DNA from 2 places in the Arthrobacter sp. Y3221114 genome. Region 2 is predicted to be linked to the other one. Evidence: predicted binding sites of a transcription regulator. Region 2 holds the regulator's gene; the other holds the start of a gene.
The links. The regulator HspR, encoded in region 2, represses chaperone genes until heat shock. The targets are predictions, from matches to a motif close to AAGTTGAGTCNNNNNGACTCAACTT.

Region 1: the regulator HspR is predicted to act here: its motif matches at 5,613-5,637, upstream of AC5RV3_RS10365 (ATP-dependent Clp protease ATP-binding subunit).

What each region holds. Positions count from the first base shown of each region.
Region 1 covers NZ_JBNHHW010000004.1:155,297-170,154, forward strand. Annotated here, with positions in the region: gene AC5RV3_RS10330 (catalase) at 1-1,317, shown strand, start outside; gene AC5RV3_RS10335 (NAD-dependent epimerase/dehydratase family protein) at 1,460-2,530, shown strand; gene AC5RV3_RS10340 (hypothetical protein) at 2,613-2,825, shown strand; gene AC5RV3_RS10345 (hypothetical protein) at 2,892-3,326, shown strand; gene AC5RV3_RS10350 (hypothetical protein) at 3,399-3,617, shown strand; gene AC5RV3_RS10355 (Y-family DNA polymerase) at 3,684-5,054, opposite strand; gene AC5RV3_RS10360 (LexA family protein) at 5,047-5,466, opposite strand; gene AC5RV3_RS10365 (ATP-dependent Clp protease ATP-binding subunit) at 5,716-8,310, shown strand; gene AC5RV3_RS10370 (ZIP family metal transporter) at 8,401-9,192, opposite strand; gene AC5RV3_RS10375 (TetR/AcrR family transcriptional regulator) at 9,313-10,032, opposite strand; gene AC5RV3_RS10380 (NAD(P)-dependent alcohol dehydrogenase) at 10,136-11,188, shown strand; gene AC5RV3_RS10385 (pullulanase X25 domain-containing protein) at 11,359-12,042, shown strand; gene AC5RV3_RS10390 (CarD family transcriptional regulator) at 12,160-12,684, opposite strand; gene AC5RV3_RS10395 (glycine cleavage T C-terminal barrel domain-containing protein) at 13,117-14,340, shown strand; gene AC5RV3_RS10400 (cyclase family protein) at 14,405-14,858, opposite strand, start outside.
Region 2 covers NZ_JBNHHW010000002.1:124,558-139,415, forward strand. Annotated here, with positions in the region: gene AC5RV3_RS04605 (sigma-70 family RNA polymerase sigma factor) at 1-254, opposite strand, end outside; gene AC5RV3_RS04610 (COG4315 family predicted lipoprotein) at 488-1,048, shown strand; gene AC5RV3_RS04615 (heat shock protein transcriptional repressor HspR) at 1,154-1,576, opposite strand; gene AC5RV3_RS04620 (DnaJ C-terminal domain-containing protein) at 1,646-2,617, opposite strand; gene AC5RV3_RS04625 (nucleotide exchange factor GrpE) at 2,748-3,413, opposite strand; gene dnaK (molecular chaperone DnaK) at 3,416-5,290, opposite strand; gene AC5RV3_RS04635 (class I SAM-dependent methyltransferase) at 5,636-6,442, shown strand; gene AC5RV3_RS04640 (phytoene desaturase family protein) at 6,471-8,048, shown strand; gene AC5RV3_RS04645 (LysE family transporter) at 8,084-8,704, shown strand; gene pabB (aminodeoxychorismate synthase component I) at 8,835-10,865, shown strand; gene AC5RV3_RS04655 (GlxA family transcriptional regulator) at 10,927-11,907, shown strand; gene AC5RV3_RS04660 (HD domain-containing protein) at 12,030-12,668, shown strand; gene cls (cardiolipin synthase) at 12,798-14,276, opposite strand; gene AC5RV3_RS04670 (aminodeoxychorismate lyase) at 14,363-14,858, shown strand, end outside.

The DNA.
Region 1 (14,858 bases), on a different contig from region 2:
TCCTCGGAGGTAGCCCGAGACCCGCGCGGGTTTGCCGTGAAGTTCTATACCGAGGACGGCAACTGGGACATGGTGGGCAACAACCTGGGCGTGTTCTTCATCCGCGACGCGCTCAAGTTCCCCGACTTCATCCACTCCCAGAAGCCGGACCCGGTGAACTTCGAGGCGTCGGTGCCGAACCGGGCAATGGACTTCTTCAGCCAGTCCCCCGAATCCATGCACATGGTCATGTTGGTCTTCAGCCCCCGCGGCATCCCTGCGGACTACCGGCACATGCAGGGCTTCGGCGTGAACACCTACAAGTGGGTCAACGCTGCCGGCGAGACGGTGCTGGTGAAGTACCACTGGATGCCCAAGCAGGGCGTGAAGTCGCTGACCGCCGAGGACGCCGCGAACGTGCAGGCGCAGACCCTCGGCTCACACACCAAGGACCTGTACGACGCCATCGAAGCCGGTAATTACCCCGAGTGGGAGCTCGTGGTGCAGATGATGTCCGACGACGAGCATCCCGAACTCGACTTCGACCCGTTGGACGACACCAAGGTCTGGCCCGAGGAACAGTTCCCTCCCCAGCCGGTCGGCCGGATGGTGCTGGACCGCACCGCCCAGAACTTCTTCGCCGAGAGCGAGCAGATTGCGTTCGGCACCGGCGTGCTGGTGGACGGCCTGGACTTCTCCGACGACAAGATGCTGGTGGGCCGCACGTTCTCCTACAGCGACACCCAGCGGCACCGGGTAGGCCCGAACTACCTGCAGCTGCCGGTCAACAGCCCGAAGGTGCCGGTGGCCACCAACCAGCGGGACGGCCAGTTGACCCACTTTGTGGACACCGTGCCGGGCCAGAACCCGCATGTGAACTACGAGCCCACCATCACCGGCGGACTGCAGGAGGCGGAGAAGGATTCCGGCTACCACCACGCCATCGGGCCGGAGATCAGCGGCCGGCTGACCCGGGAACGGATCGAGCGGACCAACGACTATCTGCAGGCCGGCCAGCGGTTCTACCTGCAAGAGGGCTGGGAGCGCGAGGACCTGATCACCAACCTGACCAACGCCTTGTCCCAGTGCGACAGACCCGTTCAGGAACGCATGCTCTGGCACCTCTACATGATCGCGGACGAGCTCGGCGCGGGCGTGGGCGGCGGCATCGGCATCTCGCTGGACGAGGTGAAGGACCTTGGGCCGCTGGCCAGCCAGAACCTCTCCGAAGCGGAGCAGCAGTGGATGGCCAACCTCGGCAAGAACGGGCCGCGGGACGTCTCCGGGCTGACCATGACGCACTGCGTGCCCAACGAACGCGTAAAAGTGGAGCGGTAGCCTTCACCCCGCAACTGCAGCATCAGGCGGCCGTTGACCTGCGGCGATGTTTGAGGCAACTTCCGAATCCCGCACGGATTCCCGGGCGGCCACCACCGCACCGGCCCTCGCCAAGCCGTGGCATCCGCGGTAGCGTCTGTGCATGCGAGTCGCGGTGGTCGGAGCCAGCGGAAACGTCGGTACAGCAGTGCTGCGCCGGCTGCAGAAGGCGCGGGGCGAACGTGCTGACGACGTGGAAATCGTCGGCATTGCGCGGCGCGTGCCCGATGCCACGACGGAACCGTACGACGGCGTCACGTGGGTGTCAGTGGACATCGCCTCCCGTGATGCCCGGGAAAGGCTCACCCAGGCTTTCAAGGGATGCGACGCCGTCGTCCATCTCGCGTGGCTTCTGCAGCCGAACCACGATGAATGGCAGTTGCGCCGGGTGAACGTGGACGGCACCTCGAACGTGCTTGCCGCTGCCACCAGCGCCGGCGTCGGGCAAGTGGTCTGCGCATCGTCGCTCGGCGCGTACAGCCCGGGTCCGAAGCACTCCCGTGTCCGCGAGGATTGGCCGGCCAGAGGCATCGCCAGCTCGCACTACAGCCGGTTCAAGGGCCAGCAGGAAGCGCTGTTGGACCGGTTCGCCGACGACCACCCGGAAATCAAGGTGGCACGGCTGCGGCCCGGCCTGATATTCCAAGCCGAGGCAGGCAGCCAGATCGGCCGCTACTTTGTGGGCCGGTGGATCCCCAAGTTCTTCATCAATCGGCTGCGGCTGCCGCTGTTCCCGTTTCCCGAGGAGTGCATCTTCCAGGCATTGCATGCCAATGACGTGGCGGACGCCTATTGGCGGGTGCTGGACCAGGGCGCGAGGGGCGCCTTCAACGTTGCGGCCGAGCCGGTGGTAACGCCCGGCCTCGTCGCCTCCCTGTTCGGCGCCCGGCGCTGGCTGCCCGTTCCCGTGCCGCTGGTGCGACAGTTGGTCGGCGCCGCGTGGTCCGTCCGGCTGCTGGCCAGCGACCCCGGCTGGGTGGACATGGCCCGCTACGCTCCGGTCATGGACACCAGCCGGGCCAGGGACGAACTCGGCTGGGTGCCGCAGGTGGATTCGTTGTCGGCGATCCGTGAAGTCCTGGCGGGAATGGCCAAGGCCGGAGGGGTTACGGAATCCCCCGCGATGCGCCCGCGCAGCCGCTGGACCCGTGCGAAGCCGAGGACCGGCGCGTAGTGTGGCCCCATGGGCATGCCGCGCGATGAGCGCAATGCCCGGTCTGATCCCACAGGACGACCCGCTCGAGAAGGAGAACCTGATGAATCCGAATGAGAATCCGCGCCCGGAACACCCGGACGACCTGAATGAAGAAGATCCGAGCCAGCCCGCCGGCGCAGGTGGCCTCGACGACGGCGACGACAAGGAAGCCGACGAGGCCCACATCCCGGTCCACGGCGACGAGAAGGTCGCCGACGACTTGGTCAAGAAAGCGTACGGAGAGGACGCACCCAACGCGCCTTTCCCCGGCTGACCTGGCAACGCCCACCAACGGTCTACCTAGCACCGCCCACCAACCGTCTACTGACAGGAGCACGCTGTGAAAGGGAAACTCACATTCGGCACCGGCATCGCCCTCGGATTCGTCCTCGGCTCGAAATCCGGAAGGTCCGCCTACGATTCGCTGAAGGCCAAGGCCCAGGAGTTCTGGCAGAATCCGGCGGTTCAGGAAAAAGTCCACGAAGCCACCGGCATGGTCAAGGAGAAGGCCCCGGGTGTCGCTGACCGTGTCACCGAAGCGGCCAAGAAGGCCGGGTCTGCGGCATCCGCCAAGCTGCCCGGCAACCACGGTTCGGGGAAGGACGGCGGCGGCACCACTGCCACCACCGGCCCGACGACCACCCTCGGCGACACCGTCTCCGATCCGGCGCACAGCGACGAACTCGGGCAGAGCTGGACGGGCGAGGGAGGCGCCATGCCAGGGGGACCCGCCACCAGTAACAGGGACGACGACCTGCGCCCGCCTGGCGTGTGACCTGCTCGGGACTTGGGCAAGCGAGTCCCTCTCCGGGCTTGGCTTGCAGCAACGGCAGAAGGAAGGACTGGCATGACCGAGAACGACAACGGCCAGGTCAAGGGTCCGCGGGACCAGTCGGGAACCGGGGCAGATCCGTCGGCGCCGGACACTCAAGAGGAGACGGTTGATTCCGCCCCCGAGCCCGAGGGCAAGGAGGGCATGAACATCGCGCCCGGACCGGCCGAAGAGAAAGACCGGGAAACCCCGGACGACCGCGGGCTTACGACCGACACCAGCCCGAGCGACTGATCAACCGCGGGCATGGCAGCGGCCGCCGAGATTCCGGCCGCTGCCATGCCCCGTTTCGTTCGTGGATCAATCCGCCTTGACCACGGGCAGGTCGCTCCACTCGGTGGTGTAGCGCGGCGAGGAGAACTCACGTTTCATTGACCACGCCGCCGGGGCGGCCAGCCCGCCCTGACCGAGACCGATCGCGGCTTCGCCGAACTTGGAACGCACGGCGCCCAACAGGTCGCCGATGTTCCGCTGTTCCAAATCGCTGACGAAGGGGTCGAAGGTCTGCTGCCCGGCGGCAGGCTCCAGCCCCGACAACAGCACCCCGGCCCGGACATAGTGGGCGCCGGGCACCAGGCAACCGCGCATCGCAGCCACGGCAGCCTTGGTCAGCTGGATTGGGTCCTGCGTAGGCGTCGACAAGTGGACGCTGGCCGCGGGAAACGCCGCCTCGCCACCGGCGAACCTGCTGGTCCCCGCCGTCACCGTCAGCACCGAGGCACGCAGTCCCTCGGCTGCCATCCGGGCCGCCCCGCGCTGGGCGTAAACCGCCATCACTTGGTCCATCTCCTCGAGCGTGGTCACCGGCGTGGAGAAACTTCGCGAGAACATGATCTGCTGCTTGTCGGCCCGCTCCTCCGTGTGCGGGATGCAGGGCGTCCCGTTCAGTTCCAGCACGGTTCGCTGCAGCACCACGGAGAACTTCTTGCGGATCGCCTGCGGGTCCGCGGCCCTCAGGTCCGCGATCGACTCGATCCCGAGGGCGTTCAGCCGTTTCCCGGTCCGCCCGCCCACGCCCCACAGCCCGGTGACCGGCACCCGCGACTGGATCCATGCGATGTCGGAAGCGGGCATCGAGCCCAGCGAGCACACCCCGGCCATCTGGGGATTCCGCTTGGCAACGTGGTTGGCGAACTTCGCCAACGTCTTGGTCTGGGCCACGCCAACGCTGACCGGCACGCCCACCTGCCGGATCACGGAGGCCCGGATCCGGCCGGCAGTTTCCACCAACTGGTCCTCATCGCCGGGCAGGCCCAGGAAAGACTCGTCGATCGAATAGACCTCCTGCCACGCCCCGAACCGGCCTAGCACTTCCATCACCCGGGCGCTCAGGTCCCCGTACAGCTCGTAGTTGCTGGAGCGCGCGACCAGCCCCCAAGCCTTGGCCCGCGGCGCCACCTGGAACCACGGCGTCCCGGTCTTCAGCCCCAACTGCTTGGCTTCCTCGGAGCGCGCCACCACGCAGCCGTCATTGTTGGAGAGCACGACGACGGGGCGCCCCTCGAGGGATGGATCGAAGACCCGCTCGCAGGAGACGTAGAAATTGTTGACGTCCACCAGCGCGATCCGTTCGCCGGGCCGGGATCCGGGCGGCTGGCCGGAGGTTACGCCGGACGCAGGCGGTTGGCCGGGGGCCGCGGCGCCGGACCCCAATGCGGGGCCGCTAGACATGGTGCAGGCAACGGGTGGCGACGCCCCAGATGCTCAGCTCCGCGAGTTCGCCCACCTCGGTGGGGACACCGCCGTCGTCCGCCTGCAACCGCACGCCGTCCGTGGTGAGATGCAGGCGCCGCACCACCAATTCCCCGTCCAGCACCGCGATCACCACCGAACCGTCGCGCGGGGTCAGCGAGCGGTCCACGATCAGCTCATCGCCGTCGCAGATCCCGGCGGCCGCCATCGAGTTCCCGGCCACCCGCATCACAAAGGTGCTGGTCCGGTCGCGGATCAAGTGCCGGTTCAGATCGATGCCGCCGTGGAAGTAGTCCCGCGCCGGCGACGGGAAACCGCGCGCGTCCTCGGGCGTTCCGGTGCCCGTTTCGGGGCCGGCCGACGCATTCCACGGCTGCTCCAAACCGAACATCCCGGACCCCCGTCTTCGAACAAAGCTTCGAAGACAACACTAGCACCGGCCCTCCGCCGGGCCCATCCCCCGCTGCCCGAACCGCCCGCCCGTTGCATCGCTCACCGGGAACGTCGCACGAGGTGGACGGGGCCACCAGCCCCGCGCAGGTGAGTCGCCTTCGCTCAAGTTTGCGGAACTTCTGGAATAATCATCACTCGAAGGCGTTAACATGAGTCGAAGGCACTCACGTTCACAGGAGGATTATCCATGCCACTGTTCTTCGGACCAGCTTCCGGCAACGGTTCATTCGACGAGTTCCTGGCCCGCTACCTGCAGGGCCAGCGGGCGGCCCAGTCCCGCACCGTTGACCTCACCCGCCTGCTCAGCCGCCGCACCCACGAAGTGCTGGCACAGTCAGCCCGGTTTGCAGCGGGCCTCGGCCACATCGAGGTGGACGCCCTGCACATTTTGCACGTCATGGCCCGCCAGGAGCCGGCCGCCAGCCAGATCAAGCTGGCCGGCGCCGACCCGCAGGCCATCGCGCGCTCCGCCGAGCAGGGTTTGCCGGAAAAGACCGCCCCGACCCGTGAAACGCCGTCGCTGACGCCGTCCGCGCAGCGTGCCCTGCTGGACGCGCACCAGGTGGCCCGCGCGTTCGGCTCCACGTACATCGACCCCGAGCACCTGTTCGGGGCTTTCGTCCTGAACCAGGAAACCCCCGCCGGCCAGCTCCTGGCCGGCGCTGGCGTGACCCCGATGGCGCTGCAGCAGGCGGCGGAGGAAGCTGCGGCGCAGGCCGTCGGCCCCACCACAACCGCCGGGCCGCAAACGGGCGCCAATCCCCAGGCGGAAACGCCCATGCTGGACCAGTTCGGCACCGACCTGACCGCCCAGGCCCGGGAGGACCGGCTGGACCCGGTGATTGGCCGCGCCGACGAGATCGCCCAGACCATCGAGATCCTCGCCCGCCGGACCAAGAACAACCCGGTATTGATTGGCGAGGCCGGCGTGGGCAAGACCGCCATCGCCGAAGGCCTCGCGCAGGCCATCGTGGCCGGCGACGTCCCGGAGCAGCTGCGCGGCAAACGCGTGGTATCGCTGGATCTGCCGGGCATGCTGGCCGGCACCCGCTACCGCGGCGATTTCGAGGAACGCCTGACCAAGACCCTGGACGAGATCAGCGCCGCCGACAGCGAGCTGATCGTGTTCATCGACGAACTGCACACGGTCGTCGGCGCCGGCGGGGGCGGCGAGGGCGGCATGGACGCCGGCAACATCCTCAAGCCCCGGCTGGCACGAGGTGAGCTGCACCTGGTCGGCGCCACCACGCTGGGCGAGTATCGCAAGGTGGAGAAGGACCCCGCCCTGGAGCGCCGCTTCCAGCCGGTCATGGTCGGCGAGCCCTCGGTTGAAGACGCCGTGCAGATCCTGTCCGGGCTGAAGGACCGCTATGAGGAACACCACCAGGTGGCCTACACCGACGAAGCGATCCGCGCCGCCGTCGAGATGTCCTCCCGCTACATTACCGACCGGTTCCTGCCGGACAAGGCGATCGACCTGATCGACCAGGCCGGAGCGCGGCTGAGCCTGCGGCGCGGCCCGCGCGTCGACGTGGAGGCTTTGCGCGGCCGGCTGGCAGAGCTCGAATCGGCCAAGAACGCCGCCGTCGCCGAGGAACGCTACGAGGACGCCTCGAAGCTGCGCGACGAGATCGAAGAGCTGCAGGCCAGGCTGGAAGCCGCCTCAGCCCACCAGCCGGCCTCCGAAACCGCCGAAGACCACGACGGCGGGGCCCGCCCCGGCGTCGCGCCCACCGATGTGGTGGGCGAGGCCGAGATCGCCGAGATCATCTCCCGCGCCACCGGCATTCCGGCCGCCCGGCTGACGGAGGGCGACCGGCAGCGGCTGGCCCGGCTGGAGGAGGACCTGCACGTCCGGGTTATCGGTCAGGACGACGCTGTGACCGCTATCGCCAAGTCGGTGCGGCGCAACCGCACCGGGATGGGGGACGAGGGCAGGCCCGTCGGCAGCTTCTTGTTCCTGGGTCCCACCGGCGTGGGCAAGACCGAGCTGGCGAAGGCACTGGCGGAGTCGCTGTTCGGCGACGAGGACGCCATGGTCCGCTTCGACATGAGTGAATACGGCGAGCGCCACACCGTCTCGCGGCTGGTCGGCGCGCCTCCGGGCTACGTGGGCTACGGCGAGGCCGGCCAGCTGACCGAGCGCGTCCGCCGGCGCCCGTACTCGGTGGTGCTGCTGGACGAGGTGGAGAAGGCCCATCCGGACGTGTTCAACCTGCTGCTGCAGGTCCTCGACGACGGACGCCTCACCGACGGGCAGGGCCGCACCGTGGACTTCCGCAACACCGTGGTGATCATGACCTCCAACCTCGGGTCGGAGTTCCTGGCCAGCAAGGGCGGAGCGCTGGGCTTCACCGCCAACAACGGCGTGAACGGCTTCGGGAGCGCGCAGGATCTGCGCGCCCGGGTGATGGGCCGGCTGCGCGAAACCATGCGGCCGGAGTTCCTGAACCGGATCGACGAGATCGTGCTGTTCCGCAAGCTGGAGCAGGAGCAGCTGCGTTCCATCGTGCGGCTGCAGTTGCGAAAGACCGAGGCCCGGCTGGCGGCCCAAGGCATCGAGCTGGAGGTTGGCGAGGACGCCGTGGCGTGGATCGCCGAGGCCGGCTACGAGCCCGAATACGGCGCCCGGCCGCTGCGCCGAGTGATCCAGCGAGAGCTGGATGACCGGATCGCGGACCTGCTGGTGGCCGAGGCCGTTACCGAAGGCGGGCGGATCCGCGTCGCCTCCGGCGACGATGGGCTGCGGGTCGCAGCGGACAGCATGGCCGCGGCGGCGTAGCTGCGGCGACCGCACGACAGGGGCTGGCCGCGATGGGGCGACGGCGGGGCACTCCACCGGATGGGGTGCCCCGCCACCGCTGCCTCCGGCTCACGCCAGCGACAGTGCGTAGGACAAAACGAACCCTGCGGCCGTGCTCATGGCGACCGCCGGGCCACCGTGTTCGTAGGCCTCGGGCATAAGGGTGTCGGCCAAGGAGGCAATCACCGCCCCGGCCGCGAAGGCCAGCGGCAACGAGATGGATTCCGGGTCGGTGGCGGACAGCGGGCCCGCACCGATGATGACGGCGATGACCAGCAGGACTCCGCAAGCGCTCCAGAGCCCGATGACCGCGAGCGCCGACTTGCCCTGGCTGCGCATGGAAGCGGCTCCCACCAGCGCCTCGGGCAGGTTGGAGACGAAGATCGCAGCGAGCAGGGCCAACCCGCCGGTACCCTCGCCCAAAGCCACACCCATCGCGAGGTTCTCCGGCACGCCGTCGAGCGTGACCGCGGCCAGCAGCGCCAGGCCTGCAGTGCCCCGGGTGGTCTCGGCCGTAGGTGCATGCTCCGCGGCAGCCGCATTGGTATCCAGCTTGGCGCTGCCCTGGTACTCGGCGGCCGGCGTGGAACGGGACGAGGGCTGCGCCCATCGGTCCAGCAGCGCGCTCAGCGCTGTGAACACCGCTGCCCCAACGCCCAGGCCGATCACCGCGCGCCAGATGCCGCCACGCTCGTAGGAGTCTTCAAACAGTTCAAATGCCAACGCCGTAATCAGCGCACCGGCCGCAAACGATAAAAGGATCGCCAGCACACGTTTGGGCAGCTCGAACTTCACACCGATGAACGCGCCCAGCACCAATGCGCTGGAAGCCACGACGCCGAATAGCACCGGCATTCCCATCCCGCCAGTATAGGAAAACGGCAGCAGCCGCGGAACATTGGCGGGGCACCGGCGGCTCTTCGACCCCGGATCCGGATTCCCCGGTGCCAGCCGCTACGGCTTTCCCCGCAACCCCATGGTTCAGGGCGAGGGCGCTTCGGCCCTCTCTGATGATTCTTCGCCGGGCCCGGAGCCGTGCAGGGACGCTGCAAGGCCGCCGATTATGAGGTCGAGGCCGAAATCGAACTCGTCGCTGAATTCGTATCCGGGCTGCAGCACATGCTCCACGGCCAGCTCGCGCAGGTGTGGATAGTCCTGGGCGGTGAACATCTCCACCATTGGCCCGGCGACCTCCGCCAAGCTGTCCGGGCCGTCGAAAGGCAAGGACGCCTCCTGAAGAGCCGTCCCGTAAACGTATGCATCCAGCAGCGCATAGGCGTGGGCTGCCAGCGGCAGCGAGAATCCGGCGGCTCGAAGGGTGCCCAGGGTTGCATCGTGGTGGCGCAGGTTTGCCGGTCCGGGCGTCGTGCGCGATTCCATCAAGGCGATGGCCCACGGATGGCGTCGCAGCACGGCGCGGGCCGAGGCTGCGCGCCGCCTCAACTCAGCCTTCCATTCCCTCCCGGCGACCGGCAGTTCTATCTCTTCGAAGACGGCATCGACAATGCCGTCGAGGATCTCGTCCTTGTTGCGGACGTGGTGGTAGAGCGACATCGGCTTGGCGTCCAGCGCCTGGGCAAGTGAGCGGATCGTGAGGCGGGCCAACCCGCCGCCGTCGGCGATCTCGATTGCGGCGCGGAGCACCCGTTCCCTGCTGAGCGGAACGCGTTCTGCGGGGGCGCTGCCTGGTTTTTTGATCATTGTTCCCGCGACTATAGCATTCCCGTACTTTGTACGGTACCTTCGTACTTTGTACGGCAGTACTTGGGCTCCACGTCATCCACATCCTCGAGAAGGAAGTCCCATGGAACCAGCAGAATCCTCCCCTTCGGCGGCCAACACGGAGCCGCTGCGTGACAGCGTCTCCCCCGCCCCGGCACGACCCACCATGCGCGCAATAGTGCAGACCCGGTACGGAATTACCGACGCCTTGCACCCGGCCGATATCGCCGTACCGGAGGTCGGCGAAAGCCAAGTCCTCATCAAGGTTCGCGCCGCTGGTCTGGACCGCGGCACGTGGCACATGGCCACCGGCCTGCCGTATCCGGTCCGCGCTGTATCCGGGTGGAAGTCCCCCAAGAATCCGGTCCCCGGGCTTGACGTCGCGGGAACGGTAGCGGCCGTAGGCAGTGCCGTCACGAAATTCTCGATCGGGGACGAGGTCTTCGGTTTCGGCAAAGGCTCCTTCGCGGAATTTGCGCTGGCAGCGGAGTCGTTGCTGGCCCCCAAGCCCGCAGAACTCACTTTTGAGCAGGCCGCGGCCCTTCCGGTCTCCGGCGTGACAGCACTGCAGGCGCTGCGGGACATCGGCCGTGTCCAGGCTGGGCACCGGGTACTGATCACCGGAGCCTCCGGCGGCGTCGGCACCTACGCCGTGCAGATAGCCACGGCCCTGGGCGCGACGGTAACCGGCGTGTGCAGCGCCGCCAAGGTGGAGCTAGTGCGAAGCCTCGGCGCCGAGACCGTCATCGACTACGCCCGCGAAGACTTTGCGGCAGGAGGACACCGGTACGACGTGATCGTGGATATAGCCGGGAACCCGTCCCTGTCGCGCGTGCGCCGGGCCCTCGCCCCTGCCGGCACGGCGGTTATTGTCGGCGGCGAACACGGCGACCGGTGGACCGGCGGCCTGTTCAGGCCGCTGGGCGGAATGTTCCTGTCCCTCTTCAACCGGCAGCGTGTTGTCATGTTCATGGCGCGCCAGACCTCCTCCGATCTCGAACGGCTGAGTGAGCTGATCGACTCGGGGCAGCTGAAACCAGTGCTCGACCACACCTATCCGCTGGAGCAGATGCCGGAAGCACTACGCCGCCTGGAGGCGGGCGAGGTGCGGGGCAAGGTGGTCATCACGTTGTAGCCGGAGCGTCAGGGGGCTAACCTGCCAATGCTCCGGGCCGCCGGCTCCGGTTACGGCGAGCTGCACGCTTAGGGGAGCCGACACACAACGCCAAATAGTGGTGCTCGGCGTGGACGGGTCGCAGACTGGGAGCGTCACCAGTTCCGGCAGACCGCGAAGGAGCCACGGCCATGCTCAAGACCCATCTGCGTCTCAAACCTGTCCTCGAGATTCTGGCGGCCGCAGCCGCGACCGGCACCCGGCCGGACGCCAGGGAGGTCATCAGCGAGGCGCTGCGGCGCGTGCCGCCAACCGCGCACGAACAGGAGTTGCTCAGCGGCGGCGTGCCCCGCGGGTTTAAAAACCTGACGACGGCGACCGCCCGGCTGGTGAAAGCCGGCTGGATGGCCAAGGGCCGCGGCGGGTGGGCCATCACCGAGGAGGGACTGCGGGCGGTCACCGCGTTTCCCGACGCGGCAAACCTGGCCACGGCCCTCGCCGCGGGAACCCCGCTGCCGGAACCGTCGCCGCCGGCAGCGGAGCCCACGCTTCCAACCGGGCAGCCTGCGGGAGTCGCCGTAGTTGGCGACTTTGGCGTGCTGCTCGGCGCCGAACGCGATTGGGAGCCGGCCGACGGGGCGGTGCAGATGCTCTTTGATGCCTCCGACGGCCTGTGGAAGCTGGACGCCGAGCTGCCCGCCGGCCGGTATGCCTTCAAGTTCGCGCTGAACGGCTCGTGGGAGGAAAACTACGGGGCGTATGGCCTCCCGGACGGCGCCAACCACGAGTTCGAGCACGACGGCGGCGCGCTCACCATCGCGTACGACCACGCCACTCATGACCTGGCTGCGGCATCCCGGCTGGTCCGCGCCTGACGCCGTCGTAACCCGCGCCTGACCCGTCGCGAGTCGCATGATCCGCGGCCGGTCGCACCGTCGTCGTGCGCCGTCGCCGTGTGCCGTCATGCGCACCGCCATGCGCGCCGTCGTCGTTCAAGCGCTGGCGGCCAGCTCCTCCGCCGCCGGCACCGGGCAGGTCGCCACGGCAACGAGGATCTCTTCGGCTTCCTGCGGCTCAATGCCTTTGGACAGGGCAATCTCCGTGACGAGCGGCTTCTTGGCGTACTGCAGCATGTCCTTCTCGGCGTGGGACATGGTGCCGTTGGCGTGCAGCCGCCGGGTGAGGTCGCGGACCAAGCCGGCGATCACAAAGATGTCGCCGGTGCGGAGCCGTTCCTGGTTGTCCTTGAAGCGCCGGGACCACTGCGGATCCTCCTTCTGGGAGGGGGCGCGCAGCACGTCGAACAGTGCTTCCAGCTGTCCCTCGTCGAAGACTGCCCGCAGGCCGACTTGCTCGGCTTTCTCGACCGGAACGCCGACCGTCAGGTTCGAGTTCTTGACCTCCAGCATGACGTAGCGGCATTCCGCGTCCTGCCGCGAGGCCCGGGTCCTGATGCCTTGGACAATGGCCGGACCGTGGTGTGGGTGAACAAGGGTTTGACCTTCAGCAAAATGCATTCAAGAGTCCTCTGATTCGCACGAGCGCCACACTCGACATCAGTGGACGGAGGGCAGCAGAGGCCCTCGCGCCAGACGGTCGTCCCACCTCCGAACCTGCGGTCCGTAAACCGGGGATTCGGCATCAGTGAGCACGCGGACCGGATCGAGACCATGCGGATGGACCCGCCCCGAATCCGCGAGCTTGGCTGTCTTAATTATCTCACGCGTGCCGCCTATGTACCCGTGGATCCCGGCTGGTGGAGCCCCTCGCGGGGCCTGGGTCGCGCGGGGGGATGGGACGCTGCGGCGCGGGCAGGCGGTCGGGGCTACCCCTTGACTCCCCGGTGGCACGACTGCCACGATGGCAGTCTCACATGGCGCAAAGTTGCGCACCATGCGCAACTTACTTCAGGTCCGGCTGGCGCCAGAACCTCGAAGGAGGAAGCCCACATGTCGGAGATTCTCGATTCTGGCTCCGCCCAGATCAACGGCACCGATTCATCCCGCGTCAATCCCAACCCGGCCGTCACGCTTTACACCCGGCTGCGCAAGTCCCCTTATTTCTGGAAGTCGCGGGAGCACGGCGTCGCGGCGTACAGCGTCTACAACCACACGTACCACCCGCGCCACTACGGCGACCCGGTCAGCGAGTACTGGTCACTCCTGAATGACGTCACCCTGTGGGACGTCGGCGTGGAGCGGCAGCTGCAGATCAGCGGCCCCCAGGCCTTCGACTTCACCAACATGCTCACCCCGCGGGACCTGACCAAGTGCGAGGTGGGCCAGTGCAAGTACGCCTTCATCACCGCGGCCGACGGTGGCATCATCAACGACCCCATCCTGCTGCGCGTCGAGGAAAACAAGTTCTGGCTCTCGCTGGCGGACAGCGACGTGCACCTATGGGCCATGGGCCTGGCGCACGCCGGCGGCTGGGACGTCACCGTGGAGGAAGTGGATGTGGCCCCCGTCCAGATCCAGGGCCCCAAGGCCAAGGGGTTGATGTCCGACCTGTTCGGCCCGCAGATCCTGGACATGCCGTACTACTACATGCAGCACCACACCCTGAACGGCATGGACGTGGTGGTCAGCCGGACCGGCTACACCGGCGAGGTCGGCTACGAGATCTACCTCTACAACGCCACCGAAAATGCCGGCCGCCTCTGGGACACCATTTGGGAAGCGGGCCAGGCGCACGACCTGCGGGTCATCGGGCCCTGCCACATGCGCCGGATTGAGGCGGGCATGCTGGCCTACGGCTGCGACATCACCCTGAAGACCAACCCGCTGGAAGTCGGCTACGACTACAACTGGATGGTGGATCTGGACCAGGAAGCGGACTTCGTGGGCAAGGAAGCTCTCGGCCGCATCCGGGAAAAGGGCATTGACCGGCTGATGGTCGGCGTGGAGATCGGCGGCGAACCGCTGGGCAGCTACAACGACGGCTCCATGATCGAGCCCTTCCCGGTCTCGATCGGCGACGGCTCCCCCGTGGGCGAGGTCACCAGCGCCTGTCACTCCCCGCGTCTGGAACGCAACATCGGCCTGGCCATGGTGCCGATCAACCTCAGCAGCGAAGGCACCACGCTGTCCATTCACACGCCCCAGGGAGTCCGCGAAGGCCAGGTCGTCCAAAAGCCCTTCGTCGACCCCGCCAAGGCCACGCCCAAGGACTGAAACAGTAAAGCCACAACGACGGCGGAGCCCACCTCCCAGAGGCGGGCTCCGCCGTCGTTCGAGGCTACGTCCAGGCGACGGCGCGGACCGGAGCGCCATCTGTTCCGGTCAGCTTGAGCGGGAAGAAGCCGACCCGGCAGCGGGCGGGCAGCGTGGTGGCGTGCCGAATGTTTTCCACGATCAGGCCGTCTGATCCCAGCACCAGCTCATGAACCGGGAGGCTGAACGTCTCGGCAGGCTGCAGGGTGCGATCGGGATTCAGCGTGTCCACGGCCAGCACGCGCATGCCCCGGTGGCTGAGTTCATCCGCTGCCGCCCGGGACAGCACCGGGTGGTCCAGGTAGGCCTCGGTGCCGAAGTGGCGGTCCCACCCGGTAGCCACGACGACGATCGCGGGCACGTTGCCCGGCACCTGGCTGGCCAGCTGGTGCCAGCGGATTTCTTCCCCCGCGGCAAGGCCCGGAACCTGCAAAACCAGGGCTTCACCGACAAGTTCGTCGAGCGGCACCTCGGAGGTG
Region 2 (14,858 bases):
TCCTCGCCCAGTCCGGTCTCTCCCGGCCGCCGGGTGCGGCGCCGGTAGCCGTCGATAATCACGTGCCGGGCGGTTTGGTACAGGTAGCCGCGCATGTTGTCGGTTTCCGGGCCGCGCTTCCACACCCGCAGGATCGTCTCCTGCACCACGTCCTCCACCTGGTCCGCGTCGGAGGTCGCGGCGCGCACGAACCGGCGCAGCGCCGTGGCATGGTCGCGGTAGAGGCGGGCCACGGCCTCGTCGTCCAATGCCACGGCCGCCTCCTCCCTGCCGGCAACCCCGGCCGCCTCACCGGCGGTCGCAACCTCCCCACGCGGCTTCCTACCGGGTACGACGACGGCGGCGGCGTTCCGGTTCATCCTGCCCACGGGATTCCCTCGCCCAACGTTGAACCATTGTGGGCGCGGCCGGCGTCTTTGCCAATAGCGGGCCGCGCCCCGCGGCACCGCGCTCCGGGCAGCGCCCGGGAGACGGCAAAGGAAGCCCCATGAAAATCACACAGACAGCCGCGACAGCCCTGCTGGGCGCTGCCATGCTGGGCCTCGCCGGTTGCGGAGGCGGTTCGGGTACGGAAACGCCCGCCGGCCCGGAGGCACCGCCGGCAGTCGAGACGCCGACGGCCGGCGCCCCCGAAATGACCACGCCGGCGGCCCCGGAGACAGACGGCGCGGAGACAGGCGGCGCGCAAGCGTCCGGATCTGCCTCCACCTTGACCACGGCCGATTCCGACCTGGGCGAAATCGTGGTGGACGGCGAAGGCATGACTGTTTACTACTTCACCAAGGACGTCCCGGACTCCGGCGAAAGCGCCTGCACGGGCGACTGCCTGGCCGCGTGGCCACCCGTACTGGCCGAGGAAGAGCCGGAACTCGACGGGGTCACCGCCGAGGTGGGCCTCATTGACACCCCCGACGGGCAGCAGCAGGTGACACTGAACGGCATGCCCATCTACTACTGGGCCCAGGACAAGGCCCCGGGAGACACCACCGGCCAGGGCGTTAACGACGTCTGGTACGTGGTCGCCCCGGACGGCGAAATGATCAAGTAGCTCCACGCCGCCATCCTGCCCGCAGCCGCCTGCTTGGGGCCGGCAGCTGCGGGCGTTCGATCATAGGCGCAGGCCGAACGGATCAGCGCTCCGGACGCCAGGCCATCAGCGCTGCGGACGCCAGACCATCAGCGCCTGGCTGCGCGGACGCGGCCGCTGGCCGCGGGCGAGCGTCACCACGTCCCCGGCCAAGCCGGCGGCGAACACCCGGCTGGAGTCGGTGCCTCGGCGCTGCCTGGCCATCAGCTCCTCGGAGAGGTCCCGGACCTGGGCCTTGAGGGCGGCGACCTCGTTTTCCAGCTGGAGGATGCGCTTGATCCCTTCCAGCGAGACGCCTTCCTGGGAGAGCCGCTGAACCTCGCGCAGGGTGTTCACGTCCTTCTGCGAATAGCGGCGCTGCCTGCCCCGCTGGCGCGACGGAGAGACCAGGCCGAGACGGTCATACTGGCGCAGGGTCTGCGGGTGCATGTCCGCCAGTTCGGCCGCAACCGAAATCACGAAGATCGGCGCATTCATATCGATGCTCATGGTGCTCTCCCTCCTGCGCTTCGCGCGTTTCCCGTCCGGCCAGTCCCGGCCGGTTGCAACTTCCGCCCGCTACAACCTGGCCTTGGCGGCAAGATTCCCGCGCGGGTCGGACCCGGCAGTCGCCGCCGCGAAGGCGTTGACTGCTTCTTGGGCCTCTTTCCCAAGGTTCTGCGGGACCACCACGTCGATGGTCACGAGCAAATCGCCGGTGTTCTTCGAGGTCTTCACCCCGCGTCCCTTCACGCGGAGTGTCCGGCCGGAGGGTGTTCCTGCCGGCACCTTGACCTTGACGAACTCACCGCTCAGGGTCGGAACGTCGATCTGCGCGCCCAGCGCGGCCTCCGGGAACGTGACCGGGACGTGGATCCGGATGTTGTCGCCGTCGCGCTGGAAGAACGGGTGGGGCTTGACGTTGACGGTCACCATCAGGTCTCCCGCGCCGGCGGGGCCGGGCTGGCCCTTGCCGCGGACGCGGACCTTCTGGCCGTCTTTGATCCCGGCCGGGATCCGCACGTCGATCACCTCGCCGCTGGGTTCGCGCAACCCGATGGTGGTGCCGTTAATGGAACCGGCGAAGGAAATGCTGGTGGTCGCTGTGCGGTCGGCGCCCCTGCGCGGCGGCTGCTGCTGCTGCGGGAAACCGCCGAAGCCGCCGAACAGATCGGCGAACTCCGGCGGCACCGTGCCCCCGGAGCCGGCACGGGTGCGGGTGCCTTGGCCGAACAGGTTGCCGAAGATGTCCTCGAAACCGCCTGCGCCCGGCCCGCCGGCGCTGCCGGGTCCCCCGGCGCTGAAGCGCGCGCCGCTGCCCATGGCGCGGATCGCGTCGTACTGCTCGCGCTCCCCCGGGTCCGAGAGGACCGAGTAGGCCTCGGAGATGTCCTTGAACTTCTTTTCCGAACCTTCATCCCCCCGGTTGGTATCCGGATGGTGGGTCCGCGCGAGCTTGCGGTACGCCTTCTTGATGTCCGCATCGGATGCGTCCTTGGAGACACCGAGGATCTTGTAGAAGTCCTTCTCGACCCAGTCCTGGCTAGCCATGCAGGCGCCTCCTTTCAGTTGTCACAAAGTCTATGGGCACGGGAGCCCCGGACGGTGACGGGTTGGCCTCCGACGGTCCGGAGGCCAACCCGTCATCTGCGGCTGGGCGCCGGGGCGCCCCCTGCCGGTGTCATTCCGCCGGTACGGCTACCACTACCTGGGCCGCGCGCAGCACGCGGTCGCCGGCCCTGTAACCCAGGCGCAGGACCTGGCTGACGGTGTCCATTTCCACCTCGGCGTCAGGCTGCTGCATCAAGGCCTCGTGGATGTTCGGGTCGAATTCGACGCCGGCCTCCTCGATGCGGGTCAGGCCATAGGTCCTGAGCACGCCGTCCAGCTTGGTGGCAATGGCCGCGAACGGGCCGTCCGCGAGATCGCCGTGCTGGCGCGCGGCGTCGATGTCGTCCAGGACGGGCAGCAGCGAGTTCAGCACACCGATGACAGCCATCTCGCCGGCCACCGCGCGGTCGCGTTCCACCCGCTTGCGGTAGTTCACGTACTCCGCCTGCAGCCGGAGCAGATCGTTCTTCAGCTCCTCGGCTTCCTGCGACGTGGTCCCTTGGGCAACAGATTCCCCCGCGGGGACCTCGGCGCCGTTCAGGATCTGCTCCGCCTGGGCCAGCGCGTCGGCGTCGGCGCCCTGGCCGGCCGCGGAAGTTGCCCCCGCAGCCGCGCCGGCATCCCCGGTTGCTCCCGCGGCGCCGCGGACCTGTCCGGTTTCCGGATCGATCTTGCGGTTGTCGCGGAAGTTCACCGGCTCTGTCTGGTGTTCTTCTTCGTTACCCTTTTCCGCCATGGTTACTTCTTCTCGTCTTCGTCGACCACTTCGGCGTCCACGATGTCCTCGTCGGCCGCGCCGGAGCCGGCCTCGGAGGAACCGTCACCGGCGGCTGCACCGTCGCCGGCCGCGCCGGAGGCCTGCGCCTGCGAGTAGATGGCCTCGCCCAGCTTGGTCTGGGATGCCTGCAGCTTCTCGAACGCGGCCTTGACCTCGTCGTCGTTGTCCTGCTTTTCCAGTGCGGATTTCAGGGCGTCGACGTCGGACTTGACCTCGGTCTTGACCTCTTCGGGCAGCTTGTCGTCGTTGTCGGCGAGCAGCTTGTCCACGGAGTAGGCCAGCTGCTCGGCCGAGTTGCGGACGTCGGCGGCCTCGCGGCGCTTCTTGTCCTCGGCGGCGTGCTCTTCGGCCTCCCGCACCATGCGGTCGATGTCATCCTTGGACAGCGCGGTGCCGCCCGTGATGGTCATCGACTGCTCGGCGCCGGTGCCCTTGTCCTTGGCGGAGACGTGCACAATGCCGTTGGCGTCGATGTCGAAGGTGACCTCGACCTGCGGCACGCCGCGCGGCGCCGGCGCGATGCCGGTCAGCTCGAAGGTGCCCAGCGGCTTGTTGTCGCGGGTGAACTCGCGCTCGCCCTGGAAGACCTGGATGGCCACCGACGGCTGGTTGTCATCGGCGGTGGTGAAGGTCTCGGACCGCTTGGTCGGGATCGCGGTGTTGCGCTCGATCAGCTTGGTCATCACGCCGCCCTTGGTCTCGATGCCCAGCGACAGCGGGGTGACATCGATCAGCAGGACGTCCTTGCGCTCGCCCTTCAGGACGCCGGCCTGCAGGGCAGCGCCCACGGCCACGACCTCGTCCGGGTTCACGCCCTTGTTCGGCTCCTTGCCGCCGGCCATTTCCTTGACCAGTTCGACGACGGCGGGCATCCGGGTGGAACCGCCGACCAGCACGATGTGGTCGATGTCGGAGACCTTGATGCCAGCTTCGGTGATCACGTCGTGGAACGGCTTCTTGGTGCGCTCGAGCAGGTCCGCGGTCAGTTCCTGGAACTTGGCCCGGCTGAGGTGCTCATCCAGGTGCACCGGTCCCTCCGGCGTGACGGAGAGGTACTGCAGGGAGATGTTGGTGGAGGAAGCCGAGGACAGCTCCTTCTTGGCCTGCTCGGCCGCTTCCTTCAGGCGCTGCAGGGCGATCTTGTCCTTGGACAGGTCGGCGCCCTTGGACTTGGCCTGCTTCAGCAGGAAGTCGACCACCCGCTGGTCCCAGTCGTCGCCGCCCAGGCGGTTGTCGCCGGAGGTGGCGCGGACCTGGATGGTGGAGAAGTCGTCCTCGTCCTTGCCCACTTCCAGCAGGGACACGTCGAAGGTGCCGCCGCCGAGGTCGAAGACCAGGATCAGTTCGTCTTCCTTGCCCTTGTCCAGGCCGTAGGCCAGCGCGGCTGCGGTCGGCTCGTTGACGATGCGCAGCACGTTCAGGCCCGCAATTTCGCCGGCTTCCTTGGTGGACTGGCGCTCGGCGTCGTTGAAGTAGGCCGGAACGGTGATGACCGCGTCGGTGACCTTCTCGCCCAGGTAGGACTCTGCGTCGTGCTTGAGCTTCTGCAGGATGCGGGCGGAGATTTCCTGCGCGGTGTAGTTCTTCCCGTCGATCTCGGTCTTCCAGTCGGTGCCCATGTGGCGCTTGACCGAGGCGATGGTGCGCTCGATGTTGTTGACGGCCTGGCGCTTGGCGATCTCACCGACCAGCACCTCACCGGACTTGGAGAATGCGACGACGGACGGCGTGGTGCGGCCACCCTCGGCGTTGGCGATGACGGTGGGTTCGCCACCCTCCAGAACAGAAACAACGGAGTTGGTGGTTCCGAGGTCGATACCTACTGCACGAGACATACGCGTGTCCTTCCTTTGCGGCCGCTTTCGCGGCCTCGATTACTGTGGCGGCCCATCACCCGGGCGTACCCGGGCGGCGCCGCTGTGGGCGGCAGCCGATGTGAGCCTTCTGCACTCAAGTTTACTCGGACGACGGCCATTGTCAATCAAGTTGAGCGCACCGGACTCAAGTTTGGCTCGATGGGTAGCGGGACCCGCGGCGGGCGGCAGCGGCAGGGCGGTTGTTTGGCGGCCATCATCGCCGCCACCGAAGCCGCCTGTTCCGAGGTCACCGCGGCCGACAAATAGCGCAACATTCCGGCACGGCAGCTACGTGGCCGCTGGGGCGCGGAGTAGTCTCCCACTATGAAGGACGAGGTCTACTCACACGGACACCACAAGAGCGTGGTCAAAGCCCATGCGATCCGGACGGCCGAGGACTGCGCGGCGTACCTGCTGCCGGAGCTCAAGCCCGGGATGATGCTGCTGGACGTGGGCTGCGGCCCGGGCAGCATCACCGTGGACCTGGCAGAACGGGTGGCCCCGGGACAGGTGACCGGATTGGACCGGTCCGACGACGTCCTGACCCAGGCGGCCGAACTCGCCGCCCTGCGCGGGATCGAGAACGCAACCTTCGTCGCCGGCAACATCTACGACCTCGAGTTCGACGACGATACTTTCGACGTGGTGCACGCCCACCAGGTCCTCCAGCACCTGACCGACCCGGTCGCCGCGCTCTACGAGATGCGGCGTGTGGTCAAGCCCGGCGGCATCGTGGCCGTCCGGGACGCCGACTTCCACGGCATGAGCTGGTACCCGGAACTGCCCGAACTCGACGACTGGATGGACACCTACCAGCAGCTCGCCCGCGGCAACCGCGCGGAACCGGATGCCGGCCGGCACCTCATCTCCTGGGCGCAGGCGGCAGGCTTCCACGACATCACTCCGTCGTCGTCCAACTGGCTGTATGCCACCGAGGAGCAGCGCCGCTGGCAGGGCGACGTCTGGTCCGAGCGGGTCCTGCACTCCGGCTACGCCGAACAGTCGCTGGAGCGGGGGCTGATCGACCGGGCCGGGCTGGAACGCATTGCCCGCGGCTGGCTGACGTGGGCAGCCGCCCCGGATGCGTGGTTCCTGATCCCCAACGGCGAGATCCTGGCCCGCAAACCCTGATCCCCGCCGGCGGGACGGAAGGACTGACATGCCCGAGCACTACGACGTGATCATCGCCGGCGGCGGCCACAACGGCTTGGTGGCGGCCGCCTACCTTGCGCGCGCGGGGCGCCGGGTGCTCGTGCTCGAACGCGAGGACCAGGTCGGCGGAGCCGCGGTTTCGGCAGAAGTCTTTCCCGGCACCGGGGCCCGCATCTCGCGCTATTCGTACCTGGTCAGCCTGCTGCCGCGGCGCATCATCGAGGATCTGCAGCTGGACCTGCGGCTGCTGCGCCGGCGCTTCTCGTCCTACACCCCCCTGCCCGGGGCCGCGACGGGCCTGCTGGTGGACAACCAGGACCCGGACGCCACCCGCTCGTCCTTCGCCGCGGTGGGCGCGGCAACCGACTTCGAGCCCTTCACCGGGTTCTATCAGCGCACCAACCGGCTGGCCCGGGCCCTCTGGCCCTCGGTCACCGAACCGCTGCTGCGCCGCTCCGAGGTGCGCAGCCGGGTCGGCGACGACGAGGCCTGGCACGACTTCATCGACCGGCCGATCGGCGAGGTGGTCGAGCGCAATTTCGGCTCGGACCTGGTCCGCGGGGTGGTGCTCACCGACGCCCTGATCAGCACCTTTGCCGGCGCCCACGACGCCTCGCTGCAGCAGAACAAATGCTTCCTGTACCACGTGATCGGCGGCGGTACCGGTGACTGGGACGTGCCCGAGGGCGGCATGGGTGCAGTCACCGCGGCGCTGGAAAAGGCGGCCCGCAGCGCCGGCGCGGAGCTGCGGACCCGGGCGCGGGTCACCTCCGTCTCCCCCGAGGGCGAGGTGAGGTACGACGACGGCGGTGCGGGCGGCGTCGTCGTCTCGGCGGAACGGGTACTCGCCAACGTCTCCCCCGCCGTGCTCAACGGGCTGCTGGCCGCCGGCGGCGCCGGCCCGGCCACCCGGCCGGACGCGGCTCCGGAAGGCGCGCAGGCGAAGGTGAACCTGCTGCTGTCCCGGCTTCCGAAGCTGCGGGAGGGCTCGGTGGCGCCGGAGGCGGCCTTCGGCGGCACCTTCCATATCAACGAGTTGTACTCCCAGCTGGAAGCGGCCGCTGCCGAAGCGGCCGCGGGCCGGGTGCCGGTTCCGCTGCCCGCCGAGATTTACTGCCACTCCCTGACCGACCCGTCCATCCTCTCGCCCGAACTGCAGGCAGCCGGCGCCCACACGCTCACCGTGTTCACGCTCCAGACCCCGCACCGGCTGATCACCGAGGAGAACAACGACGCGATGCGGCAGCGGCTCCAGGACGCCGTGCTGGCCTCGCTCAATTCCGTGCTCGCCGAGCCGATCGAGGACTGCATCCTGCGCGATCAACGCGGCGAGCCGTGCATCGAAACCAAGACCACCCTGGACCTCCAGCAGGCGTTGAACATGACCGGCGGCAGCATCTTCCACGGCCCCCTGGACTGGCCGTTCGCCGAAGACGACGAACCGCTCGACACGCCGGCCCGGCGCTGGGGCGTGGCCACGGCGCACGAGCGGATCCTGCTGTGCGGGGCCGGCGCGCGGCGCGGCGGCGGAGTCAGCGGCCTGGGCGGCCACAACGCGGCCATGGCCGTGCTCGAGGCCCGCTGACCGGAAGCGGCCGGGCCGCACCGTAGGATCATCTGGTGCAAATCTCGTTATGGCTGGCGCTGCTCGGCGCCACCGTGGTCATCAGCTTCACCCCCGGCGCCGGTGCCATCAACACCATGAGCAACTCGCTCAATGCCGGCTTCCGCCGCTCCATCTGGGGAATCCTGGGCCAGCAGGCCGCCCTGGTCGTCCACGTGGTGATCGTGGCGCTGGGCCTGGGCTTGCTGGTCTCCAATTCGCCGATGCTGTTCGCCGCCATCAAGTACGCGGGTGCGGCGTACCTGATCTACCTGGGCCTGCGCCAGTTCTTTGCCAAGCCGACGGGCGGCGCGGAAATCGAAGAGTCGCGCCGCAACGAGCCCGCCTTCTCCATGTTCCGGCGCGGTCTCTGGGTCAACCTGCTCAACCCGAAGGCGATCGTCTTCTTCCTGGCGTTCATGCCCGGCTTCATCCGGCTGGACCAGCCCCAACTGCCGCAGTACTTGATCCTGATCGCCACCGTGGTGGTGGTGGACATCCTGGTGGTGTGGTTCTTCTTCGCCGCCGCGGCCCGGTCCTTCCAGCGCTTCACCCGGACAGTGCGCGGGCTGATGTTGATGAACCGGGTCTTCGGCACCTTGTTCATCGCCGTCGGCCTCATGCTGGCGTTCCTGTAGCCGGGTTCTCATAGACTCGAAGACATGTATCGCAACATCGCAGTCAGCGCCGGCAGCCCCTGCCGCCGCGATACGGTCCGGGGGCATTCCCCGGGCCGGGCCGCTACCGCGTCCGGCTGCGGGGAAACCCGTGCGCACTAAGCCCGTCCTGATCGCCGTCGACGGGCGCTCGGGGGCAGGCAAGACAACGCTGGCGGTGGAACTGGCGGCGATGCTGCGGGTCCATCGCACGGTATCGCTGTTCCATCTGGAGGACATCTACCCGGGCTGGCACGGCTTGGCCGGCGGGCAGCAGCGGTACTTGGAGACCGTGCTGCGGCCCCTGGCCGCCGGGGATACCGCGCTCTGGACCGCTTGGGACTGGGACAAGGACGACGACGGCGCCTCCCGCACCACGGAGCCGGCCGACGTGGTGGTGTTCGAGGGCGTCGGTGCCGCCCATGCCGCCGCCCGCGGGCTCCTCGACGCCGTGATCTGGCTGCAGGCGCCCTCCGCCGACCGGCGCACACGCGCCCTGTCCCGGGACGGCGCTACGTATGAACCTTTCTGGGACGTCTGGGCCGACCAGGAAGAGGCCTGGCTGGCCGCCGACGACGTCGCGGCGGCGGCGGACGTCGTCGTCGAATCCGGTCCCTCCGGCACCGATCCCCGGCAGGTGCTCCGAGCGCTGGCCTCGGTACCGGCCCTCGAACACGCCCTGGCCCCGGAGCGGGCGGCCCGCGAGGGCGTCCGCCTGGTCGCCGAACGCCTGGCCGCTTACCCGGACGCCGAAGGCATCTACCGGCGCCTGTACGCCGGCTCCGGCCGCAGCGTCTGGCTGGATAGCTCCAACACCCACGAATCCGCTGACCGAAACCGGATCAGCATCCTGGCCGACGACGGCGGCGGCTTCGGCGCCTGGGCGGAACACCGCAACGGCACCACCGTGGTTGGCCAGGGCAACGCCACGGCCCGGATCCGTGGCGGCTTCTTCCGCTGGCTGGACACCGTGTGGGGACGCCGCATCGTCACCCTGCCGGACGAGGTCCCCGGGAGCTTCGCCCTGGGCTGGATGGGCTACCTGGGATACGAGCTCAAGCGCGAGACCGGGGGCGCGGACACTGGCGCCGCGGCACCGGACGGCGCGCCGGATGCCGCGCTGCTGTTCGCCGGCCGCGCCATCGTGCTGGACCACGAGCGGCGGTGCACCTGGCTGCTCGCCCTTGCCGGCCCTTCCGCGGGGGACGGCGCCGCCGACTGGATCGCGGCGACCGCAGCGGTGATCCGCGGCCTGCCGGCAGCCGCCGGCCCTACCCCGGATCCGGTTGCGCGTCCAACGGCCTTGGGCTTCCGGTCCCGCGACACGCGCGAAGCCTACCTGGCCAAGATTCGGGAGGCGCAGGCCGAGATCGCCGAGGGCAACACCTACGAGGTCTGCCTGACCACCTTGCTGCACGCGACTGCGGCGGAACAGCTGGATCCGCTGGACACCTACCTGACCCTCCGCAGCCGCAATCCCGCGCCCTTCGCCAGCCTCCTGCGGTTCGGGCGGCTCACGGTGGCCAGCACGTCGCCCGAGCGTTTCCTGGGCCTCGATGCCGGCGGGCGGCTGCGGGCCGAACCGATCAAGGGCACGCGGCGCCGTCTTGCGGATCCCGACGCCGATGCCGCCGTCGTCGAGGAGCTCGCCGGCAGCGCGAAGGACCGCGCCGAGAACATCATGATCGTGGACCTGCTGCGCAACGACCTGAGCCACTTCGCGGTGCCGGGCTCGCTGCAGGTCAGCAGGCTGTGCGCCATCGAGTCCTACGCGACGGTGCACCAGATGGTGTCCACGATCGACGCGCAGCTGTTGCCCGGGGCGGTGCGGGCCGAGGCCGTGGCGGCGGCGTTTCCCGCCGGGTCGATGACGGGCGCACCGAAGATCAGCACCATGGACATCCTGGACCGGCTGGAGACCGGACCGCGCGGCGTCTACGCCGGTGCCGTGGGCTACTTTTCGCTGGACGGGGCGGCGGACCTGTCCGTGGTGATCCGCACCCTCGTGATGGACGGCAACCGGCTGAGCCTGGGGGTTGGCGGCGCGATCACGGCGGACTCGGTTCCCGAGGACGAATGGGACGAGGTCCGGGCCAAGGCCTACGGGGTGCTTTCCGCGCTCGGGGCAGCGTTCCCGGAGTAGCGCATAACTGTGCCGGTAGACGTGGACGGCTCGTGGAGCCGGTGACCAGAATCGAGGAATCGTGGAAGCAGCCGGTGGCGGGATGACCGCCCGGGTGGGCATTTTGGTCTTCGACGGGGTGAAGCTTCTCGATGTCGCCGGCCCGGCGGAGGCATTCGCCGAGGCGAACCGCCTCGGCGGCTCCTACGAACTCATTTTCCTGTCACCGGACGGGAATGACGTCGCCTCGTCGGTAGGGCTGCGGGTATCGGTGGATGCCGTCGCGGCCGGCGCCGGAAACTTCCACACGGTCCTGGTAGCCGGCGGGGATGCCCTGCCCGAGCACCAACTTCACGCCGGGCTCGTCGCCGCCGCCGGACATCTTGCCGACAACACCCGGCGAATGTCCTCGATTTGCACCGGCGCCTTCGTTCTGGCGGCGGCGGGACTGCTGGACGGGCGCCGGGCGACGACGCACTGGAAACACACCCGTGAGCTGGCCAGGCGTTATCCGGCAACGCGGGTGGAGCCGGACGCCATCTTCGTCAGCGACGGCCGGATCCACACTTCGGCCGGCGTCACGGCCGGCATCGACCTGGCCCTTGCGCTGATCGAAGAGGACCACGGCCCGGATCTGGCCCGCGAGGTGGCCCGCTCCCTCGTGGTGTACATGCAGCGCTCCGGCGGACAGTCGCAGTTTTCGGCGCCGCTCCAGGGGGATCCGCCCAAGTCCTCGCCCCTGCGGCCGGCGCTCGACGCCGTGCGCGCCGATCCGGCGGCGGTGCTCTCTGTTCCGGCCCTCGCCCGGGACGCCAACCTGAGCGTGCGGCACCTGACGCGGCTCTTCCGTGAAGAACTGCAGACGACCCCGGCGAAGTATGTGGAGCTCGTCCGCTTCGACACCGCCAAGGCGCTGCTGGACTCGGGGTACAGCGTCACCGAGGCAGCCGAACGCTCGGGGTTCGGCAACTCCGAAGCGCTGCGGCGGACCTTCGTGGCACGGATCGGCGTGCCGCCGTCGAAATACCAGCAGCGTTTCCGGTCCACGGCGAAGAACGGCTGAGCGGCAACGCCGTTGGCCGAATCCGAGGGATTGTCGTCCTTTGTGACGGTGCCCGGCTGCCGGTGGCCGGGCAGTATGGGAAGCAAGGCACATTCCCATGCCTCTGGACAAAGGAGACAACCATGGCAGAAGTCATCGCCGGCATTACCATTCCGGACACGGAACTCGTTCGGAAGGCGACCGAGTTGGTCCGCGATACCACCGACGACCTGCTGTTCGACCATTCCCGGCGGGTGTACCTCTTCGGCGCCCTTCAGGGCCGGCGGCTCGGCCTCGACGTCGACCACGAGCTGCTCTACGTCGGCGCGCTCTTCCACGATCTGGGCCTCACCGGCACCTATGGCACCGACACCCTGCGCTTCGAGGTCGACGGCGCCAATGCCGCGAAGTCCTTCCTGCTGGAGCAGGGGCGCCCCGAGGCGGACGCGGCCAAGGTGTGGACCGCCATCGCGCTCCACACCACGCCGGGGGTGCCTGAATTCATGGATCCGGAAATCGCGCTGGTGACCGCCGGCGTCGCGACCGATGTCCTGGGGCTCGGCTACCAGGACCTCACGCGGGACGACATCGACGCGGTAACCGCGGCGCACCCGCGCCCGGACTTCAAGCGGCGGATCCTGGCCGCCTTCACGGACGGCAACAAGCACCGCCCGGAGACTACCTTCGGCAATGTCAACGCCGACGTGCTCGAGCACTTCAGCCCCGGCTTCCGCCGCATCGACTTCGTGGACATCATCCAGAACTCCGCCTGGCCGGAATAGGCACTCGCCGGACGCCCGGCGGTCGTGACACCCGGTGTGCCGGCGGGGCGCGCGGCCGCCCCGCCGGCTCGCCGGGGGGCGGCGGGGCGCGGCTACCCCGCCGGCTCGCCGGGGGGCGGCGGGGCGCGGCTACTGCAGCGTTGCCGTCAGCCGGGCCACGTTGTCCACGTAGCGCTGCCAGCGGGGCCGCTGCCTCCACTCCTCCAGCGTGAGCTCCCGCGAAACCACCCGATAGCTGTCCTGAATCTCCGACACCCGCTCGACGATGTGGTCCCCGAGCATCATCACGGAGACCTCCATGTTGAGGGAGAAGGACCGCATGTCCATGTTGCTGGAGCCGATGACCGCGACCTCATTGTCCACGGTGAAGTGCTTGGCGTGCAGCACCAGCGGCTTCGGGTAGCGGTAGATCCGCACGCCGGCCTCCAGCAGCGCCTGATAGTAGGACTGCTGGGCGTGATGGACCAGCAGTTGGTCGCCGCGTTCGGACACGAACAATTCGACCTCGACGCCGCGCTGGGCCGCCGTCGTAATGGCATAGAGCAGCGAGTCGTCCGGTACGAAGTACGGGCTGCAGATGGACAGCCGCTCCACCGCCGCATAGATGAGCGTGTTGAACAGGCGCAGGTTGTTCTCGGTTGCGAAGCCGGGACCGCTGGGCAGGGCCTGGCAGGTCATGGGGCCGGGCTCGCGGAACGGGGCCGGGGTGAACAACTCGCCTTCGAGCGTGTCGTCGGTTTCGCTGGACCAGTCGGTGGCGAACACAACGTTCAGCGCGGTGACGATGGGGCCTTCGTAGCGCGCCATCAGTTCCACCCATTTGCGGCCGATCTTATGGCTGGAAGTGCGGCGGTAGCCGGGCTCGATCAGGTTCTGCGATCCGGTGAACGCCACACGGCCGTCCACCACCAGGATTTTGCGGTGGTTGCGCAGGTCGATCCGGCGCCACTGGCCGCGGACCGGCAGCACCGGCAGCATCCGGCGCCAGTCGATGTCGGTGGTCTCCAGCCAACGGCGGAACTTGCGGTAGCCGGCGACGCGGAGGGTGCCGATGTGGTCGAACAACAGGCGCACGCGGACACCCCGGGCGGCGGCTTCTTCCAAGGCGGTGAAGAGCTTGCCGGTGGTTTCGTCGCGGCTCATGATATAGAACTCGATGTTCACGAACTCACGCGCCTCGCGCACGGCCTCGGTCATCGCGGCAATGGACTCGTCGTAGTCCGAGTACAGCTCCACGTGGTTGCTGTCCACCATGGGGAACGCGCCGAGCCGCCGGTTCAACTCCGCCGCCGAATGCACCCACGCCGGCGCTTCCTGCTCGCTGCTGGGCTCCTTGAGGTTCCGGGTGGCGGCCCACACCCGGCTGTTAATCTCCGACTGCTTGGCGATCCGGCGCTCCGAGAGGCGGTACCTGCCGAACATGAAAAAGAGCAACAGGCCGATCAGCGGGATGAAGAAGATGGCCAGCAGCCAGGCCATGGCGGTATTGGGGCGGCGGTTCCCCGGGATCACGCCCAGTGCAATGATGCGGATGGCCATATCGACCACGCCCAGAATGGCGACGGCCCAATCGGGGAATGTGCCCAGCCCCGCAAACGACCACAGCACGCGGCTGTTCCTCCCCTCCCGCCGTGTGCCGGCGCAATCCTCCCAGCCTACCCGGCGTTTGGGGGCAAACTAACTAAGCTGTAGCCATGACAGTTCTGGTGTTTTTGGACCCTGCCCACGAGGCGGGCCGCGTCGCAGATGCTTCCCGACCTCAGCTGATGGCCACCGATCTCGGCGCCACCCGCGGGGACGGCATCTTCGAGTCCCTGCTGGCAGTCAACGGGGCCCCTCGCAAGCTGCAGGCGCACTTGGACCGGCTGGCCAGTTCGGCCCGAATCATGGGCCTGCAGCTTCCCGCCCCGGACGCCTGGGAGCGTGCCATTGCGACGGCGATCGCCGAGCACCCGCCCGTCGAAGAACTGGTGATCAAGCTGCTGGTGACCCGCGGCGTGGAAGGCGCTTCCACGCCCACGGCCTGGGTCCAGGCTTCCCGGCCGCCGGCGGCCGGACGGCGCCAGCGCACCGACGGCATTTCCGTGCTGCTGCTCGACCGCGGGTACGACAGCTCGCTGGCCGAACGCGCCCCGTGGTTGCTGATGGGGGCCAAGACGCTTTCCTACGCGGTCAACATGGCCGCATTGC